Regions from separate parts of the Fictibacillus halophilus genome, predicted to be linked through region 3. Evidence: riboswitches for the same ligand, from Rfam matches in the RefSeq annotation. Region 3 holds a riboswitch; each other region holds the start of a gene.
The links. Region 3 has a riboswitch for cyclic di-GMP ahead of I5J82_RS15150 (hypothetical protein). Riboswitches for the same ligand answer to the same signal wherever they lie in the genome.
Positions count from the first base shown of each region.

Region 1: linked by a shared signal. The riboswitch ahead of I5J82_RS14230 (IPT/TIG domain-containing protein) and the one ahead of I5J82_RS15150 (hypothetical protein) in region 3 are both predicted to bind cyclic di-GMP.
Region 2: linked by a shared signal. The riboswitch ahead of I5J82_RS14155 (glycoside hydrolase family 191 protein) and the one ahead of I5J82_RS15150 (hypothetical protein) in region 3 are both predicted to bind cyclic di-GMP.

Region 1 covers NZ_JAEACF010000001.1:2,739,180-2,744,569, reverse strand. The annotation lists gene flgK (flagellar hook-associated protein FlgK) at 1-147, shown strand, start outside; gene flgL (flagellar hook-associated protein FlgL) at 157-1,035, shown strand; gene I5J82_RS14250 (DUF6470 family protein) at 1,081-1,656, shown strand; gene fliW (flagellar assembly protein FliW) at 1,668-2,108, shown strand; gene csrA (carbon storage regulator CsrA) at 2,102-2,347, shown strand; gene hag (flagellin Hag) at 2,469-3,329, shown strand; cyclic di-GMP riboswitch class I at 3,429-3,505, shown strand; gene I5J82_RS14230 (IPT/TIG domain-containing protein) at 3,554-5,390, shown strand, end outside.
Region 2 covers NZ_JAEACF010000001.1:2,719,571-2,724,960, forward strand. The annotation lists gene I5J82_RS20680 (helix-turn-helix domain-containing protein) at 216-551, shown strand; partial or broken gene tnpA (IS200/IS605 family transposase) at 614-844, opposite strand; gene I5J82_RS14155 (glycoside hydrolase family 191 protein) at 1,098-1,937, opposite strand; cyclic di-GMP riboswitch class I at 1,973-2,063, opposite strand; gene pelG (exopolysaccharide Pel transporter PelG) at 2,124-3,575, opposite strand; gene pelF (GT4 family glycosyltransferase PelF) at 3,563-4,990, opposite strand; gene I5J82_RS14170 (DUF2194 domain-containing protein) at 4,992-5,390, opposite strand, start outside.
Region 3 covers NZ_JAEACF010000001.1:2,961,513-2,966,902, reverse strand. The annotation lists gene I5J82_RS15160 (S1C family serine protease) at 1-364, opposite strand, end outside; gene I5J82_RS15155 (hypothetical protein) at 512-769, opposite strand; gene I5J82_RS15150 (hypothetical protein) at 788-1,609, opposite strand; cyclic di-GMP riboswitch class I at 1,675-1,760, opposite strand; gene I5J82_RS15145 (hypothetical protein) at 1,914-2,090, shown strand; gene I5J82_RS15140 (FxLYD domain-containing protein) at 2,117-2,467, shown strand; gene I5J82_RS15135 (PD-(D/E)XK nuclease family protein) at 2,630-3,940, shown strand; gene I5J82_RS15130 (S-layer homology domain-containing protein) at 4,233-5,390, shown strand, end outside.

The DNA.
Region 1 (5,390 bases), 220 kb from region 3:
CAATCGATTAGTGGTGTGTCTTTGGATGAAGAAATGACAAACATGATTCAATTCCAACATGCTTATAATGCTTCTGCGCGAACAATTACGGCTGTCGATGAAATGCTAGATCGTATTATAAATAACATGGGTATCGTAGGGAGGTAGGTTAGCTGTATGAGAGTGACACAAAGTATTCTAAGTGGAAACATGTTAAAGAATATCCACCAAAACTATCAAAGGTTAGGTAAAGTTCAAGAACAGCTTTCAACAGGAAAAAAAATCACCAGACCTTCGGATGATCCTGTTATCGCTGTTAAAGGGATGAACTACAGAACAAACCTCACTGAAGTTGAACAATACGAGAGAAATTTAGGAGAAGTTTACAATTGGCTCGAAAATTCTGAAGATGCTTTAGAAAAATCAAGCGATGTCCTTCAAAGAGTCCGTGAACTCGTAGTACAAGCGAGCAATGATACATACGACGAAAAGCAACGCAATTCAATAGCACAAGAAGTATCCCAGTTAAAAGAACAACTATTAAGTATTGCTAATACAAAAGTGGGTGGCAAGTATATTTTTAATGGTACAAACACACAGGAAGAAAGGATTACAAACGGTGTAATCGATTCCTCTAAAACCGGAAAAGCTGTTATGCTTGAAATTTCAAAAGGTATAAACATACAAGCGAATGTTGATCCAGACAAAGTGTTTAATGATGATTTAATTAATACATTAACTTTATTAGTTACTGATTTGCAAGATCCAAATTCAAATAATCAATCTTTTCAAGACGATTTAACTAAGTTAGATCAAACCCTAGATACATTTAATGATGAACGTTCTGAATTAGGTGCTAAATACAATCGTATCGAACTAGTAGAGTATAGATTATCAGAACAAGTTGTCAACACTAAGAAAATGATTTCCGATAATGAAGATATTGATTATGAGAAGGCTATATTGGATTTGAAAATTCAAGAAAGCATTCACCGTGCTGCTCTAGATACGGGAGCTAGAATTATACAGCCAAGTTTAGTGGACTTTCTACGTTAAATAAAAGCTATCTTAATAGATAGCTTTTTTGTTAGGGGGAAAATGATGGACTTCCCATCTTTAAAATTGGAATCAAGATTTGCAAAATTAGGATTAAATAATCTTAAGGGAGAGCAATCCATTGAGCAGCCTCCGGCGGAAATCACGATTGAACAGCCGCATGCGGAATTGTTGATGGAAACCATTAAAGGTAAACTTTCAATAGACCAATCTAAAGCTTGGGAGGATATGGACCTTAAATCAATATTCAAGAGAATTGAAGAGTTTGCTCAGAACGGCTTTCAAGATAATATGGAAGGGATTGCAAGAACGGCCCAACAAGGTGATCAATTAATGAAGATCGAAAATAAAAATAATATGATTGCTATCCAAGCTGAAAGTAACAGCCGTTCAAAAGAATTTGAATTTAACATTGGGTGGGTTCCGTCACATTTCAGTGTTAATATTGCCTACGAAGCAGCTAAGCTTAATATAGATTGGAAGCAAAACACACCTGTAATTAATGTTAAAGTCAATAGACCTAACATTGAATACTATCCTGGAAAAGTTGAAGGGGAAATGCTTCAATATCCAGAATTAAGAATTGAAGTTGTCGGCTTATATGTTAATGCTCAAAAATAGAGGTGGAAATAGTGAAGATAACAACAAAATATATCGGTGAGTTTGAAATTAATAAAGAACAGATTATTTATTTTAATAATGGTTTACCTGGGTTCACAGAAGAAAAAAAGTTTGTTCTTCTACCGTTAAGTGATGATGGAGTATTTTTGTTTTTACAATCTATAACGAACCACTCATTGGCTTTTATAACTACTAATCCGTTTCTATTGGATAAGGAATATGAATTTGAACTTAACGTTGACGATCAAGAAATGTTAAATATTAAAGATAGTAAAGATGTTTTTGTTCAAGTAATCGTTACGCTGAAAGAAACTTTAGAAGAATCTACTGCAAATCTAAAGGCTCCATTAATTATTAATGGAAAATTAGGTAAGCAAGTTATTCTTCATGGAAACTATGATCAGAAACATAAATTCTTTCATTCAGAATTTAGGAGTGAGGAATCATGCTAGTACTTACGAGAAGAAATGATGAATCTATTATAATAGGTAATGATATAGAAATAACAGTTATTGGTATTGAGGGAGATCGAGTCAGAATAGGTATTAAAGCACCATCCAATATTGATATTCATCGAAAGGAAGTCTACCTTTCTATACAAAATGAAAATCAAGAAGCGAACAATTCCATCAATCTACTAAACGAAAAAGAATTAACAAAAAAATTATCAAAAATGATTAAACAAAATTGAAAACAAGTCGATAAATTTTATGAAGGATATGAAGTATAAGGGCGATCGACTTTATACCTCATCTCCAAATTCTTAACCTAATGCAAGGATGCAGAAGGTAACATTCAAGGAGGAACTTATAATGAGAATCAACCACAATATCGCAGCTTTAAACACGCACCGCCAATTATCTTTTAACAACACGAATACTCAAAAATCTTTGGAGAAATTATCTTCAGGTCTACGTATTAACCGCGCTGGTGACGATGCAGCTGGACTTGCTATCTCTGAAAAAATGCGTGGGCAAATTCGTGGTCTTGATCAAGCTCAACGCAACGCTCAAGACGGGATTTCTTTAATTCAAACAGCTGAAGGAGCTCTTAATGAAACACATTCTATCCTTCAACGTATGCGTGAACTTTCTGTTCAAGCAGCTAACGATACAAACGACAATACTGTAGACCGTAAAGCAATTCAATCAGAGTTGGATTCATTAATTGATGAAGTACAACGTATTTCTGATGATACTCAATTTAACGGAAAAAACTTGTTAGATGGAAGTGCAGCTACATTAAAATTCCATGTTGGAGCTAATGCGACACAAAGTATCTCATTTGATATGACTGCAATTGCTTCGGATACTGGATCTTTAAAAATTGATACACTAAAAACAGGCCTAGCAGATGCCTTGGATCCAACTGCAACCGATGCTGTTAACCAAGCTAAAGCGGATGCTAACATCACATTGATTCAAACTGCAATCGATGATGTTTCTACTTTCCGCTCAGGATTAGGAGCTGTTCAAAATCGCTTAGAGCATACAATTAATAACCTAGGAACTGCTTCAGAGAACTTAACTGCTTCTGAATCTCGTATCCGTGATGTTGACATGGCTAAAGAAATGATGGAATTCACGAAGAACAACATCCTTTCTCAAGCTGCACAATCTATGCTAGCTCAAGCTAACCAACAACCACAAGGTGTTCTTCAACTTCTTCGTTAATAACAACATAGACTGACTGTTTAACTAAAAAGTGATCATCAAATTAGGTGATCACTTTTTTTGGGATTTAAATAGTTCTTTTGTAATAGGCTATACAACCTAATAAATTGGCAAACCTTTAGTGATAAAGGGACGCAAAGCCATGGGTCTATTTTAAAGATCGCCAGGTTGCATTTCAAAACAATAGTAGCCAATTGCTATTGTTTTATTTTGGAGGAAAGTATATGGAAAAATTTTTAAAATATTTACTTGCGATCTTATTAGTTCTTACTTCTGTATTACCTGTATTTGATTCTGTGAAAGCAAGTACCAATTATGTAACAGCAAACAGAACATTGGAGAAATCAATTTTAACCACGAATGAAGAGATGGAAGTAACGTTAAATATCCAAGGGACGCCTCCTTTAAATGTCGTAAAACCAAATGATGTTGTACTTGTTATTGATAAATCTGGAAGTATGACAGCAGATAATAGAATTAGTGCTGCTAAAGATGCGGCTAGAGGGTTTATTGATTTAATGGACTTAAAACAACATAAAGTAGGTATAGTGGATTTTAGTGATTCTGCTCAAAAGTACAATCTTAACACTGATGCTGCTTCAACAAAATCCTATATAAATACTATACAAGCTGGTGGAAGTACAAATACTGGGGGAGCTATTACAGAAGCAATTAACATGCTCTCCAGTCATCGTCAAGAAGCTCAACCAGTAATAGTTTTATTAACTGATGGAGCCGCAAATAGCTACGAATATGCAAAACAGCAAGCGCAAGCTGCTAAGGATGCAGGTATAGTGTTCTACACGATTGCATTGTTAGGAGCAAATGATAATCCAGACCAAAGTGGTCCTAACTCTTTACTAAAAGAGATGGCAACAACTTCTCATCATCATCATTTTGTTCTAGGTTCAGCTGGCCTAGCTGATATATATGCTAACATAGTTAAGGAAATTGGAATGGCCAGTGCTTATGATGTAGAAGTAAAAGAAACTGTTTCACCCAATTTTGAAATCGTTCCTGGATCTTATGATAATAATATTCCAAAGCCAACAGTAGTAGGTAATGTACTTACGTGGAATTTTTTAGAATTAAAAAATGACCCATTAACATTTAAATATAAAATCAGACCTAAAAAAGACGCAAAAATAGGTACCATTCCAGTTACAGAACCATTGTCCATAAAATACAAGGATTATACTGGGGCAAACAGAACATACAGTGTATTGGGGAGCTCGGTAACACTTAAACATCCTGCACCTCTTATTACTTCCGTAACAGAAAGTAAAGGGAGTATTGACGGGGGGAATAAAGTCTCAATTAAAGGAGATTTCTTCCGTACTGGTTTAACGGTAAAGTTTAATACTAATCTTGCAAGTGATGTACAGGTTATCAGCCAAAATGAAATAACTGCAACAGCTCCAAGTGGGCTTCAGGGAGCTGCTACTATTTATGTGAGAAATGATGATGGGCAAACCGCTACAAGTCCTTATCATTATTTTGCAAAACCGGTAATATCAAGTATTTCACCTGCAAGCGGACCCTTTCTTGGAGGAAATACTATTATCATAAAAGGTAACTACTTTTTAAACGGGATTAAAATTAAGATTGGTGAACAGTTTGCAACGGTTGACTATAGAAATCCTACAGAAATAAGAGCAGTAGTCCCAGCTGGAATACAAGAAGGGTCAGTAGATGTTTATTTGGAAAACCCAGATGCAACAAATGTAATTGCAGTTAATGGTTATAAGTATGATCCACCCATTAAAGACGAACTCAATATAATTAACGTATCACCAAACCAAGGACTTACAAAAGGTGGAGAATTAGTTTATATAGACGGAAAGAAATTCAAACAAGGTTTAGAAGTCTTTTTTGGAGATAAGAAAGCAAATATTTCAACATATTATTCTGATACAAGAATAAGAGTAGTTGCCCCTGAAAATATTGAGGGTATAGTTCCTATTACAATTAAGAATCCTGATGGAGAATCAGCGGTAATAGCAGATGCTTATACATACAATAAGCCACCATTGTTACCTTCTCCACAGCTTACATCTGTAA
Region 2 (5,390 bases), 240 kb from region 3:
ACTTCCTCAAAAAATAAATTTTTCATTAAAATACCTCCTCTTCTATTTAAAAGTGTAACTTTCAAAAATACTTCACAAGTATATTTCAATTATATGTTAAATTTAAACATTTTTTAACAATTACCTACATATTTACAAAAAATCCATTTCATCCTTACGATTAATTTATGTTATAAATCTAAATGCACTTCTATGCATAGCATTAAAATAACTTTATGAGAAGCTTTAAGTGCTATACCAATCTTTCTCCTCATCAATATGTGATACGAACGAGGATTGCGCGAAGTAAAGAACTACTTACCAACACCAACCGCTCTCTTTGGGACATCAGTTATGAAGTGGGATTCAACAACCTGAGTCAGTTTCACCGAAACTTTGTAACTGTGGTAGGCTGTACGCTGTTGCTTCGGAAGGGTTCGCCCGGCACTACTTCTACCGGCCCGATCTCAAAGACCTCCTGGTTACCTCCTCTGTTTTTCTTTACCTCTTTATCTATTAATGGATCAATGTATTCCATCATACTTATTTGTTCTGCGACTACATCATCTTGAATTTGATTACGAATGTATTCTTCTATCACTTTTTTGTTTCTTCCCACTGTATCTACATAAAAACCGGTACACCAAAATTTTCGGTTCCCGTATCGATACTTCAGGTTAGCGTGCCGATCAAATATCATTAAACTACTTTTTCCTTTTAAGTAGCCTACAAACGCAGATACACTTAGTTTGGGGTATGCTCACTAACATATGTACATGATCTCGACATGCTGTAGCTTCAATGATTTCTACACCTTTTCTTTCACACAGTGTCCGTAAAATTTCTCCTATGTCTTGTATATCACCTGTCTTCTATACTTTGGTGCGAATACGATATGATACTTACATTCTTGTATGCTAAACTATTGATGTCTTTAGACAATGAAAACTCCTCCGATGCTGGAATATTGGTTGGCGAACCAAATTTATTTTAGCGCCCGGAAGAGTTTTTTAAATGCCACGCTGTAAGCTTTTTGGAACCCTAGGCCTAGCCTAGGGTTTTCGATTTTATAACAAGAACAGGAAGCAAGGGGAACCGTCCCCTTGCTTCCTGTTCAATTAAAATACATCATAAGACTTCTTATCATGGTAATGCAAAAAGTTAAATTTCTTCGCATAATTTTTACTTTTATGTTCTGTTTTCGTAGAAACCGTCAAGACTTGAGTTTTACCCAATTGTTGAATTTTTTTAAGCTTCTCAATCTGAACTTGAGCCCACTCATCTTTTGAAACTTCACTATAATCAAAACCTTCCCACATGAAACCATCCATGTATTTATGCGTATGCTGAATGGTCTCCATCCCCCAGTTTTGTACCATTAAGAGATTCGGGAAATTTTGATGGCTTTTATCTAAGAAAGCAAGAAGTCCATCTAGTTGGTTTTTATATATGACTGCGTTTTGTTCCAAATGTTCGTTGTCAATGTTTCCAACGGTATCAAAAAAAACGCCGTCCATTCCTTTAGAAGAAACTTGTCTTTCCATTTCATCTATGAGAACTTGGTGATAGTGATTACTTGCAATATCCATCAGATAAGAATCCCATTGCTCATAATGAACTTTAGCACCATTTCTTTTAAAATAGTCATGCTCAGCTAGAAGCTCAGACCTTAGTTCGTTCCACGTTGGTGTTTCCATAACGCTAATATAACCAAGAACGATCGTACCGTTTTCTTGCAGATATTGAACTTGCTCTTTACTGTATAACTGTGGTTCAATCACAACTAAATCATATTCTTTTAACTTCTTTAGTATACGATCTGTTGGTGCCGAGTAATAAATTTTGTAATTTTTAACCTGTTGCAAAGTACTTTGTCCCTCTTGAGCAAAACTGTGTTTAGGAGATAATGATAAAAATCCCAAAGTAAAAATTGCCATGATTAATAACCACTTTTTCATAAAAATTCCCCCGATTTATACGAGGGATGGGTTGGTTTCGCGGACTGGCAATCTTTATCCTATTTTTAGAATCGAAGACCCATATCTTTGCGTCCTTGGCTTTCACCAAGTTTGCCCATCACCACAGTATTAAATTAATTATTTCCATCTTATAGGTTTTGAATTCAGAAAACAATAGCTATCCGTCTAATTTTTAGAAAAATTAGAAATAATTTTTTCTAAAGAATTCTGATAGTGTTTTGGATCTCTTTTTGTAAAGATATAAAAATCAGCTTCTGCTACATATGATATTAGTCGAAGTCCTCCGTATGTAAAAGAACACGCAGCTCCCACAGCTACTCCTACTCCGTACCAATCAAACCCGAGCGGCAGCAACATAAGAGTAAGTATAGAGGTTACGATAAAGAATATGAAAGTTGTTACATACGCTCCTCTTCGGTCATCAAAATATAGATGCAGAAGGGAAAGTGTTAATACAAGACTGATTGAAAAGACCGCTACTAATGTAATCGGCATTAAATCAAAGAAGTCCGCTTTCCATTCGAACCACGTAACAAACCTCGGCAGTAATAGAAGGACAAGCAGTGTAAATAACCCTTGCGTTCTGATAAGGCGAATCACTTCTTCTTTTAGTACTCTGATCATTATTTTCTTACTCTCTTGTATTTGAGCTAAATTGCCGCCTTCATTTATAAATCCATAAAACGTCCAATATTTTTTATAGAACCTTGTTTCAATCGAGATTACAAATGTCATCATCGTAGGGATGATGGTTAAAAACGACCAAAAAAGAGCTGTGTCATAATCAGGGTGATAACGGAAAGTCTCTTGAACAATCACAGATCCTTCACCAAACCAAATTATCCAGTTACTTACCCAAAGTCCCAAACTATAAAAGATACCTGTGAAAAGTAAGTCAGGGTATTTGTAGGTATATTTGATAAATCCCCATTGGTTACCTATAGGTCGGTCTGGAAAGCTGGTTAGTAGATGATAAAGAAGCCAAAGAAGTGTTACGAGCATCCCCAATGTAAAAACAAATAGCATAACAGCCGCTCCTTTAATAACGGGAAGAGAACGGACAAACTCTCCGATGGGTAACACCCAAAAGCCAACGATTGTTAAGGATCCTCCGAAGAAAAAGGCATACACAATATTCATATATTCTTTTGTTGCCGTGCTGTATAAAAACAGTACCCAAATGAGGTTCATGATCAGAAACAATATTAAGACAATCCAGTCGTACCAAAATGGTATAGGGCTTAGCATAGCAAAGGGTAGCCATAACAATAGTGCTAAACCACATGTCACTTTTGCCAACCCTATACTTGTTGAAGCCACATCTTCAATTTTTCCCGAATAGAACAGATCTGCTATATACCTCGTAACTAAGAGTTGAAGGGAAAAATAGATCACTTGTGAAAAAATAAACGTGTAGGAGATGGACACGACAAACAATTCTCTTGTACGACGATCTATATCGTAATGCTGCATCCCCCATTGCAAAAGAGTGAGGATCACAATGGTGATCAACCAAGGTCCTGAAGTTAATAGGATAGTAAATCCATATGCCTTTGCTCTACTTGAAAAGTAATCTTCTTGAAACATCTTATGAAGTTGAAAGCCTATTCCTGCCATTGTTTTTCGTGACCTACTTCCTTATAAAGAGAACGATATCTCTCAATGACTTCACTGAGCTGATATCGATGCTTGACTCGATTGAAACCGTTTCTGCCATGAAGTTCGATTAGTGATGGTTCTTCTACATACTTTTCTATACTTTCTGCCACTTTTCTAGGATTTACCGGAGGAACAATGAAACCTGCTGGTCCGAATAAATCGATGGCACCACCTGTTATCAGTTCTTCACAATCTCCAACATTTGTACTAACAAATGGAATACCAGCCGCTAAACCTTCTAAAATGGCTAAAGGCTGCCCTTCTGAAATGCTTGTTAACAATAATACATCCATTTCCATTAACTTCGATTGCACATTGACTTTACCTGTAAATGTAATACATTGCTTTAAACCTAGTTCGTTTAATAAGTTTTCGCATTCGCTAACATATTCTTTATCCTCATCTAAGGGGCCAAATATATGTAAGTGAAAAGGAATATTCCGTTTTCGTAACATATCGGCGGCGTAAATCATGGTTATGATATCTTTTATCGGGACTACTCTTACAATGGCCCCTAACTGCATCGGATTTTCATCCGAAAAATGCTTCCTTTTTAATGAGTAATCAGATAGAGTCACCCCGTTTGCAATAACGAGCTGCTTAGATTTCGGTGCTCCCAAACGCTCTTGAATCTTTGCATTCTTATGGAAAAGCGTAATTAACTGTTCGGCACGATGGTACGCGAGTTGACTTAGAAAATAAAAAAATTGAATCCATCTGCTTTTATAAATCATAGGTATCCAATCTGACTTTAAAATTTCCTCTTCTCGTTCTCGAGAGTAGATCCCATGTTCAGTAACAAGTAGAGGAATTTCTTGTTTTGCTGAAAGATAAGCTCCCAAAACTCCCGCATACCCAGTAGATGCTGTATGCAAAAGGTCATATTCCTCAAATTCGCTTTGAAGAAGATGAAGAATTGGCTCATATTTATTGCGAATCATCCAGAAATAATCAATAAAAGAACTTTGTAGTTTTTCTTCTTTATAACAGGTCTGAACAATTTCCCAGAATTCATGACTTCTAAAAAATCCAGATGGATTGCCCATGATACTTGTATCACCTATGAAACGCATAGCTTTTCCGGAAGTATCTTTGGACATAAAGAAGGAAAGTAGATCTTCTCTGTTTTCATCCGTTAAACGGGGACATATCGGTCGTTGTTCTTCTACTTCCAACTTATAGACTTTAACTGACTTTGCGTTAACAGGAAGTTCGTATCTCCAGTCTTCTTTCGTCGTTCGGGATCCACTTGGCATAATAGAGATAATGGTGAAATCAAACTCAGGCATTTTAGTAATAAGAGTATGTATCCACGAAGAAACCCCTCCACTAACAAAGGGGTAACTACCCTCGGCAACGATTGCTATTTTCACCTTATACCTCACCTCTTTTAATAGGGACTACCGTTTTACCTTTATAAGTTTCAATCGTATATAGTCCTCTAATCCCCTTTATGTTTGCAACGTTGTACCCATCAAAAGCACCGGTTTCCAATGTTTCATTGTCATTGAGTCGGATTAGAAAAACACTCGGTGACACTAAATTTTCACCATAAAGAAGAATATGGTTCTCTCGGTAGTTCACCTTCATTTTAGATTGGCTATAACCCGTGTATAACTGCTTTGCTTCTTGTGCTGTTACCCCTTTTAAAAAAGGATAGGTTTCATAAATCTTCTTCAGATGACGATCCAGTTCAACATTTAAGTATGGCCATTTGTACCCTTTATTTCGATAGGAATCCAACAAATCGTCTGGGTGAATAAAGTGTGATAG
Region 3 (5,390 bases):
AAGTTTGCTGATCACTTGTCCTGATTGTCACATCAACTTCGTAATCCACCACATGAGCGTTTGTCACAATATCGCCTCTTTTGTTATATAGGAAACCTGAACCTAGTGATCCAGAGGAAGTCTCAATCTGAACGACTTTATTTTGTGTACTTTTAATAATCTTTTTCAAGCTGCTTTTTTCAGGAATCGTTGCAGGAACTTTAACAGGCACTTTTACTTCTTTTGTTACAATTTCTGTTTTTACTTCAGGAGTTGATCCTTTATCTTGCTTTGATTGTTCAAGTGTATACATAAAGTAGGCAAGCGACATACCTAATATAAGGACAATAGTTACGAGCAAAGAGGGGATAAGAGCTTTTTTCATAGTTTGAATGTTCACCTCGATTTATACTTTTCGTTGTTATATCGGTTTAAATTATTCGTTTATTAATGTTGTGACGACTTCAATTGCTAGATGAAGTGCCTTAAAAAAAAAACCCCAATTCATGCAAGATGAATTGAGGAGTTCAAATCAATAAGGAGAAACCATTAAGGCTGCAAATAGGGTTAGTATACCTATAAGAACAAAGACATAGAAAATAGAGGAAATAATAACTAAAAGCCACCCTAAACCTTTACGCCCCGTTTTGATAAGGAAAATCCCCAATGTAATTAAGCCAAAGAAGAATCCTAGAATCGCCCAAAGCCAGGGATTCTTGTTGTATTTCGGTGCATTAATCGCTAAATAGATCGTAATGATAATTGAAATTAAAAATCCTAAAAATTCCATGGTTATATGTTGCCCCTTTTATTTGTCTAAGTTGTTTGAAAGAATGCCATCAGGGTTTGATCTGAAGTATCCTCCGCCTTGTTCTTCAGTAAGGTTAGTAGAAGTATCGCCGTCCCCATCAACCCAGATTTGTTCGCCGTTCTCTAATATTCTCCAATGCGGTTCAACGTGATGTACATTAGAAGTGGAAGCAACAGATTCATCATGATTTGGTAGTGTAGTTTCAGAACCTGAACGGAAATAGCCTCCGCCTTCGTCTGCTGAAAGGTTATTTGTCGTATCTCCATCACCATCAACCCAAATCTGTCTGCCATCTTCTAACGTTCTCCAGTGTGGATCAACATGCTGAACATCACTATCATTAGTTGGAGTTTCTGGCAATTCACTTGCTGCCACTGCATCTGAACCATCTACCATATCAACGACACCAACGGCAAGTGTAACAACAGCAGCTGTCTTTACAAGCCCTTTAGCACCATCTTTTAATAAGGTGGTATCATTCTCTAAAATTCCTTTTACAAGAGTCCCACCATTTTCAGCAACGGTTACGATTGTTCTTCCCACACCCTTAGCTGTAGTCCCGACTGCTTTTCCAATATCGGAAAAACCATCATCGATCTTAGAATTGTCTTGTTGTATAATCCCAGAAGCTACATCTACTAGACCACTGGCAGCTTGTCCTGCTAATTCACCAGCTTGTACAGACGCATGATAAACGCCATCACCAATCTCTTGGATGAATTTATTATTTGTGGCTTCCCCGATAATTTTTACAGTGCCACCAACTACTCCGCCGGCCACTTGTCCAGCCACTTTTCCCAATCCCTTTAAGAATCCCATCTTTCTCCCCCTACATAATAAAAAACCTACTAAAAAAGCCGTAGGTTCTTAAAAAATATTTCACCTTTGGCAACCCGGTTATCATAGTACTTAAGACCTTAGACCCGTGGCTTTTCGTCCTTATTTTTTAATAAGTTTACCTTTATCTGGATTTTAATCATACTTTTATACTACCATATTTGGTAAAATATACAATATAGAAATGAAGAGCGTTTATGAAGAGGGAATAAAGATTTGGAATCTACTAATTTTAAACAAGAGGAAAGATAGTCTTAATGCAGTTGTAAATCAATGGATGGGCATCATGCTGTTACTTTCCATACCCGTAGTTAATGTTGTTTTATTATTTGTTTGTGCATTCGGCGGTGGTGAATATCCTAATCGCATTTTAAAGAACTTTTCTCGTGTTATTTTAAAATTAAGTGCGATTCTAATTGGACTTACACTTGCTATTCTTATGGAATCACCTCTGCAATTATGAGTCCAAGCACAGTCGGTACTAACTTAATGGATATTCCTTCACCTACTAATACTAATGCGGAATCAAAGATTTCATTTGATAAAATTGTTTACCAAAACGATTATGGACTGACAACCGTTTCTGGAGAAACTACAAATCATGATAATAAATCACATTCGTATTCATTTATCGTTACCTTTTATAATCAAAATCGAAATATCGTCGGGACAGCAAATGGGGTAGTTAATAATATTGAGCCAGGCCAGACCAAAACATTTGAAGCTATTAGTCAAGATAATATGGAAAACGTGACTAACTATAGAGTGAATAGCAATGGGACCGCTTTAATAAGGGATTGTCTATTTGTTGAAGTGGCTAATTGGGTTAACCATTGGTGAAATAGCGATAGTAGCGGGTGTAGAAAGTTATCTGTTATTCCATTAAAAGTCTTGTGGGATTGAAGGGCGCTCAAAACGCTAGTAAATCTGTGTTTAAATCCACATATTGTTTGCTTATTATTAAACTTTCAAACGTCTATAGAGCAAAGGAGGAGATTTTTTATGAATACAAAATTAAGTTGTCCAAAATGTAGTGCAGAGTTAATAGAGGATGCTTGGGAAAACCTGCAAGAAACAGGAGATGGCGGTCTTGTGATTGATGCTTATTCTGCCTATGTTTGTCAAAACAAATGTGGTTTTGTGAAGAGAACAGAAGACTTTCCTAGAGTGATTGCCCAACAAAGCGATAATCGGCTCCTTTTGTTATATCCTAATGATCAAGCACGCATATTAGATGTTCGAAATTTAATTCTTTGGCCACAAATGCATGTAGAATCTTTACTCAGGCGAGGATATTGGGAGGATTATAAAGGGAATCATGACATCCAGATGTTACTTGAAGATGCACGTGACAGCCAAGCGGCTCTTGTTGAGACGCCTAATCTATTTCAGTTCGCGACAAGCGAGTTATCTCAAGATGCATTTTTGTGTTGGTTGTTAGCTTGGAGCAAACAGATCTATCGTTCAGTAGATAAAGCGCTTCACGAGGCAGCGGTTCATTTTGTTTCTGAGATCTTTAATCTACAACATTATGCAGTACCTATAATTCATAAAATTGAGATTAAACGTCAGTTTAAATCTCTTGATATCTTAGTAATCATTAACGATACATATGCTATTTTAATTGAAGATAAAACATTTACAAAAGATCATTCTAATCAGCTGCTGCGCTATCGTGAAGTGGTCCAAAAAGAAATGGGGGAACTTATCCAACTCCCCGTGTACTACAAAATAGCCGACCAAAGTCATTATCGTTCAATAGAGAAAGCGGGTTATATGCCTTTCAAGCGAATTAAGATGCTTGAGGTGTTGAAAAGAGGTAAAGACAAGGGCGTACAAAATGCTATTTTCCTTGATTACTATAAACATTTACAAAAAATTGATGATTGTATTCAGGCCTTTCAGACAGAGCTTGTGTGTGAGTGGGATAGCTTTGCATGGCAAGGATTCTTTCAAGAGCTTCAAAAAGGTATCAACGGAGACTGGGGTTACGTATCAAACCCTACAGGAGGCTTTTGGGGATTTTGGTGGAAGCCAGCAAACGACAGTAACTATTATATCCAGTTGGAAGAGGAACGGCTTTGTGTAAAAATATCGGTTGCAGATGATATTGAGAATGTAAGGGATTACCGCCACAAAATTATGAACGACGTTTTGTTGGAATCTGAAAAACATAATCTTTTATTGAAAAAGCCATCTAGATTACGACTTGGAAGAACTATGACGATTGCTGAGCGGCAGCATTATATCCAAACAAAGTCTGATGGGACTGTAGATGTAAAGAGGACCATACTAGAACTACAAAAGTACTAGAAAATGCAAGACTTTCAGAAAAGAAAGTTGGATAAAATGGTCTCTTCTTCAAAATGTTAAAAACACCTATGTCAATTGACTTAGGTGTTTTGTTATTTAATATAGCAAAGATATTTTTTCAGTATGTTTGTTGAGTGGAAGTGTCCCAACGTGTTTTGTACTATGAAGTTAAATTATAAGCATGGTTACAATCATAAATAATTTGTCGAATGAAACATATTTCAAATATGTAACAATTTTAGTATAATTTTGATGTTATTAAACTATTAGTCAATGAAAAGGGGTTAAAGTATTGAAATCTTTAATTAAGATAGTGGCATTGTTTTCTGTTTTATCAGCGCTATTCTTCAATCCGTCTACAACTAACGCTCACAACGGTGCACGTGATGAGTTGGGTGGACACTTTAGAACAGCAGATTGTGTATACATGCTTCATGAACCAACTGCATTAGCTAAATCAGCTGAGAACATGGATGAATTAAAGGCGTTAATCACAACATACAACAGCAACGCGACATGCGTTAAAGAATTAAACGGAGGCATGAACTTTGAAGTAGATCTAGAAGGTTATGTGCTTCCATCAGAGAAGTTACCTTTTAATGACATCAAAGGTCACTGGGCGCAAGATGACATTTTACTGCTAAACGAACTGGGATTAGTTAGCGGTTTTCAAGATGGATCTTACGGAGTAAACAAGAAAATCAGCCGCGCTGAAGTAGCTGCAATCATGGCACGTCACATGGAACTTCCAAATGCTACACCAAATTTTAAAGATGTATCGAAAAACTTCTGGGCAGCGAATCAGATTGGTGCCGTTGCAGAAGCAAACGTGATGAATGGTTTTGTTGATAACACATTTAAGCCTACTAAGATTATTACTAGAGCGGAGATTGCTTCTCTTTTAGTAAGAGCATACGAGCTAGAAGGAACGGCAACTGAAAACTTTAAAGATGTGCCTAAGAACCACTGGGCTTATGAACCAATTAGTACTCTCGTAGAATATGGATTAGTAAGTGGGTTTAGTGACCATACGTTCAGACCAGAAAATCAATTAACACGCGCAGAATTTGCAGCATTTTTGGCTAGAGTGATAAGAGCAGGTGACATGGACCCTGAGCCAGAATTAAGTTCAATCGTAGGATTGGTCGTTGACGAAGACGGAAATCCAATTGAAGATGCTAACGTCGTTCTTGCGACTGAAGACGTCTATACTACTGAAAGTACAAGTGTAGACGGAACTTTTAATTTCACAGCACAAGCAGACAGATACACACTTACAGTTGTTAAGGAAGGCTATGAAACGTTTGCGGATAACGAACTTGTTGTAGATGAAGATACTGTTGTTGAACTGGAAATCATGTTAGCCCCAACTGATGGAGTTGGATACGATTTTCTAGAAGTGAATAAGCCATACGTATCTTCAGACAATGGATTGACCGTTCAAGTTACG